2 regions of the Dyella humicola genome follow, and region 2 is predicted to be linked to the other one. Evidence: riboswitches for the same ligand, from Rfam matches in the RefSeq annotation. Region 2 holds a riboswitch; the other holds the start of a gene.

Region 1 (2,391 bases), 650 kb from region 2:
GAGAAGCTGTTGGACATCACGAAGCTCGGGTGACCGTGGGCGCAGCCCAGGTTCACCAGGCGGCCTTCAGCCAGCATGTAGATGCTGTGGCCAGACTTCTCGAACGTGTAGCGGTCCACCTGCGGCTTGATGTTCTCGCGCGACACACCCTTGGCGGTGTTGAGGCGATCCATCTGGATCTCGTTGTCGAAGTGACCGATGTTGCACACCAGGGCGTTGTTCTTCATCGCCGCCATGTGCTCCAGCGTGATGATGTCCTTGTTGCCGGTGGTGGTGACATAGATGTCGCCCAGTCCCAGGGTCTCTTCAATGGTGGTGACCTGGAAGCCTTCCATCGCGGCCTGCAAGGCGTTGATCGGATCGATTTCGGTGACGATCACGCGGGCGCCGAAGCCTTTCAGCGAATGGGCGCAACCCTTGCCGACGTCACCGTAGCCGCAGACCACGGCGACCTTGCCTGCGACCATCAGGTCGGTGGCGCGCTTGATGCCGTCGGCCAGCGATTCGCGGCAGCCGTACAGGTTGTCGAACTTGGACTTGGTCACCGAGTCGTTGACGTTGATCGCCGGCACCAGCAGCTTGCCGGCTTCGGCCAGCTGATAGAGGCGATGCACCCCGGTGGTGGTTTCCTCGGACACGCCCTTCCATTCGGCGGCGACCTTCTTGAACCAGCCCGGACGCTCCTTGTGCACGCGCTTGACCAGGTCCTTGATGACCTGCTCTTCGTGGTTGCCGCTGGGCGTGTTGACCCAGTTGTCGCCGTCTTCCAGCTCGACACCCTTGTGGATGAACAAGGTGGCGTCGCCGCCGTCATCGACGATCAGCTGCGGGCCCAGTTCACCGGGGTGGGACAGCATGTCCAGCGTGCATTCCCAGTACTCCTCGAGCGACTCGCCCTTCCAGGCGAACACCGGCAGGCCACCGGCAGCCATCGCGGCAGCGACGTCGTCCTGGGTCGAGAAGATGTTGCACGAGGCCCAGCGCACCGAAGCGCCCAGCTCGCGCAGGGTTTCCGCCAGCACGGCGGTTTCCTTGGTGACGTGCAACGAACCCGACAAGCGCACGCCCTTCAGCGGCTTTTCCTTGGAGTAGCGGGCTCGGATCTGCATCAGGCCCGGCATTTCCTCTTCGGCCATGCGGATGCGGCGGCGGCCCAGATCGGCGAGCGAGATGTCGCGGACCTTGTAGTCCTGGTGGGCGGAATCTTTGGTGACTGCGTTCATGGCGTAGCTCCGGATGTTGCGACCAAGAGGTCGCATCGTTAACCGGGCGCCGTTACAAATTGAATCCGTCGAGCCTGGCCGGGGAAGGCGAATGCCAGCACGGGAAAGTGCGGGCTGTAGCGGAAATCTCCGCATTCGACTTGCCAACGGTCGCAGCGCCCCTCAACGGGACCTGTGAGTATAGCGTCAGAGAGGAATGGGTTCTGCCCCCCGGTGGCGATGTCGGGCTTTGGCGCCAGCCATGGTTGATGGCCTTGGCCCGGGGAGGGCGGCAGCGTTAAAGGCGCAAGTTATTGCGACAAGACGCCAGCGACGCGCTGATGTCGCGGGAGATGGTGTAAGACCAAAGGCCAATTCTCTAGGTGGCCAAAAACTACCCCCTCCCGTCCCCCTTGCGGGCAGGGGGAGGGGCCAAAAGCATGCCCGCACCACTCCCTCCCCTGCTCGCAGGGGAGGGTTGGGGAGGGGGGGCTTTTGACTACACGGAAATGTTCAACACGCCCTAAGGAAACGGAGCGATTTGCGCCCCGTTTTCGTTCAAGGGAAAGGATGGTTTTGTGGCAGTGCACAAATGGATGGGGCTTCGGGTAGTCTTGGACGTCCAGACATCCAATTCTCTCCAGGCATCGATGAACCAGTACCGCAGTCCTGAGTTCGCCCCGCACGAATCCCCGTTGCGCGAAGACGTCCGCCGCCTCGGCACCCTGGTCGGCAACATGCTGGCCGAGCAGGTTTCACCGGCCTTCCTCGACGAAGTGGAACGCATCCGCATGGCCGCCATCGCGCGTCGCCACGAGGGCGCGCCGTTGGCCTTGTTGGCTGACTTGCTGAGCGGCCTGGAGACGGCGCGTGCCGAGGCGCTGGCGCGCGCCTTTGCCACCTATTTCCAGGCGGTAAACATTGCCGAACGCGTCCATCGCATTCGTCGCCGGCGCGACTACCAGCGCGAAGGTGGTGCCCCTCAGCCCGAATCCTTGCTCGATGCGCTGACGCAGTTGAAGGCACAAGGTGTGGAAGTAGGTGAGTTGCTTGAGTGGTTGGGACGGTTGCAAGTGGAACCAGTTTTTACCGCGCATCCCACCGAGGCGGTGCGTCGTTCCCTGCTCGAGAAAGAACAATCCATCGTGCGTGCGCTGGTCGACAACTTCGATCCCACGCGAACCCCGCA
Region 2 (2,391 bases):
GGCTCGATCGCGCGCCGCTGGGACGCAACGAGCAAGGTGTCTGGTGGCGCCGCCATGACGAGTACGGCGAGCATCGAGCCGCATCATGAACGCCGTCGGCACCATCAGGGAACGGCAGGCCTCGCGCGGCATGGCTTGCGCGCGAGCATCCCAGCGCACTTTCATCGGCGGAGCTGCCCTGCTCTTCGCCGCCAGCACAACGGTGACCATCGTCCGCTGCCGATCCATGTCGGCAATGGGCGAGATGCCCATGCCTGGCGGCTGGACCATGTCAATGGCGTGGATGCGGATGCCCGGGCAGACGTGGATCGGTGTCGCGGCGTCGTTCCTCGGCATGTGGACCATGATGATGGTGGCGATGATGCTGCCATCCCTAGTGCCCGCGCTTTGGTACTACCGCCAGGCGCTGGTCAGGCTGGGCCATACGCAGCTGGGGCAGCTGAGCGCGCTGGTGGGCACGGGCTACTTCCTCGTATGGAGCGTATTTGGCCTGGCCGCCTTTGCGCTGGGCGTCGCATTGGCCGCCATCGCAATGCAGTTGCCAGAACTGGCGCGCGGCGTACCGGTGGCGACCAGCGTCGTTGTCCTGATCGCCGGCGCGCTGCAGTTCACGGCGTGGAAAGCGCACCACCTGGCCCACTGCCGGACGACGCCGGCATGCGACGCTCCGCTGCCGGCAGACGCCGCCACGGCATGGCGACACGGCCTGCGCCTGGGCCGGCACTGCCTCGTCTGCTGTACTGGCATGACGGCCATCCTGCTGGTTGTCGGCGTCATGGACTGGCGTGCGATGGCGCTGGTGACGGCCGCCATTACCGCCGAACGCCTCGCACCCGAAGGTGAGCGCGTGGCGCGAGTGATCGGAGCGTTGGTCGTAGCCGCCGGCTTACTCCTGTTGACGCGCGCGACGGGACTCGCATGACGACTCCACATGCGAGCCTGAGCTCTTCCGAGCAACCGTAGCCGAGGGCCACGCCGGATGACACCCAAGGCGATATCTGGCGGGCTATCGGTCGCATTTGCCATCGCGCGGCTGCGTCTGCCAATGGGACGGGTGGTTCAAGATTGACGGGTAGCACGTGCTCGGACAGACTATCCATGCATTGTTTTCTGATGCTTCCCACTGCGCGCACGCTGGTCGTCGCGCAGCCAATGCCGAGGGGTGCTGCGACGGAGTCAATCCGCCACGCTCGGCTTGGATCTCTGATAAGGGCGCCCTCCATGACAGGAGGTTTCGCCATGCCTGCTTCCCCCGTCCATCGACTCGCCATTGCCACGTCCGTGATTATCCCGGACATACATCCCGACGACGCTCATCTCGCGTCTTCGCTCCAACGCCTCGGCATCGAACCGATCGCCTGCGTCTGGAACGACCCCGAGGTGAACTGGTCGCAGTTCGACGCGGTGCTGATGCGCACGACATGGGACTACTTCAAGCACTACCCGGCCTTCAGGCAATGGCTGGATCAGCTGCCGGTTCCGACCATCAACAACAAGGCACTGCTGCGCTGGAATAGCGACAAGCGCTATCTGCTGGAGCTGGCCGCGCGTGGGGTCGAAATCATTCCCACGCAGATGGTTCCGGCCAGCCAGTTGCTGCAAACGCTGGCTGCCATGCCAGCGCAGCAAGTCGTGGTTAAGCCGACCGTCAGTGGCACCGCCAGACACACCGCTCGCGGCAGCAGCGATGACGCGCTGTTCAAGCAGATCGTCGCCCAGCTTCCGCCGGAGTTCGACTACCTGGTGCAACCTTTCGTGCCCGAAGTCGTGAGCGATGGCGAGTGGTCCCTGCTCTTCTTCGATGGCGAATTCAGCCACGCGGTGATCAAGCGGCCGGCAACGGGCGACTACCGGGTGCAAAGCGAATTCGGCGGCACCACCCAGGCGATCGAGCCCGACGCAGCGCTTGTCGCCAGCGCCAAACGAGTCCTGGCAGCAGCGGCCGCGATAGGCCATGCCGATGCCGCCTATGCACGCGTGGACGGCGTAATCACGCAGGGCCGTTTCCTGCTGATGGAGCTGGAAATGATCGAACCCTGCCTGCATTTCGAGGGTCGCCAGGAGGCGGCCGAGCGCTTTGCGGAAAACCTGCGCAAGCGCTTGGCGACCTGACTTCGTCGCGCGGACCCAGCAAAACCCGCCACCTCGATGGCGGGGACGTTGCCAGTCGAAGCTTGTCTTTGCGCCCTTGCAGGCGCACCGATATCCTTCGACTGTGCGCGTCCACCCAGCACGCGCCACTCGCGCCGGCAGATTCGCGGGGCAACGTCCGCGGACCCAGCTCCGATCCCGCTAACACGAACATCTGCGCACGCTCACTCCAGGAGATTACCCGTCTTGTCGCATTATTCCGGCCCCTTGCTCACGCGCCCCATCGCCGAAACGCTGCTG

The links. Region 2 has a riboswitch for S-adenosylhomocysteine ahead of OUZ30_RS06190 (ATP-grasp domain-containing protein). Riboswitches for the same ligand answer to the same signal wherever they lie in the genome.
Region 1: it holds a riboswitch for S-adenosylhomocysteine, as region 2 does, so the genes downstream of both, ahcY (adenosylhomocysteinase) here and OUZ30_RS06190 (ATP-grasp domain-containing protein) in region 2, are expected to answer to the same signal.

Annotation. Positions count from the first base shown of each region.
Region 1 covers NZ_JAPDPC010000001.1:753,272-755,662, forward strand. The annotation lists gene ahcY (adenosylhomocysteinase) at 1-1,223, opposite strand, end outside; S-adenosyl-L-homocysteine riboswitch at 1,261-1,393, opposite strand; gene ppc (phosphoenolpyruvate carboxylase) at 1,853-2,391, shown strand, end outside.
Region 2 covers NZ_JAPDPC010000001.1:1,405,872-1,408,262, reverse strand. The annotation lists gene OUZ30_RS06200 (DUF899 domain-containing protein) at 1-89, shown strand, start outside; gene OUZ30_RS06195 (DUF2182 domain-containing protein) at 86-922, shown strand; S-adenosyl-L-homocysteine riboswitch at 1,152-1,225, shown strand; gene OUZ30_RS06190 (ATP-grasp domain-containing protein) at 1,240-2,112, shown strand; gene OUZ30_RS06185 (class I SAM-dependent methyltransferase) at 2,338-2,391, shown strand, end outside.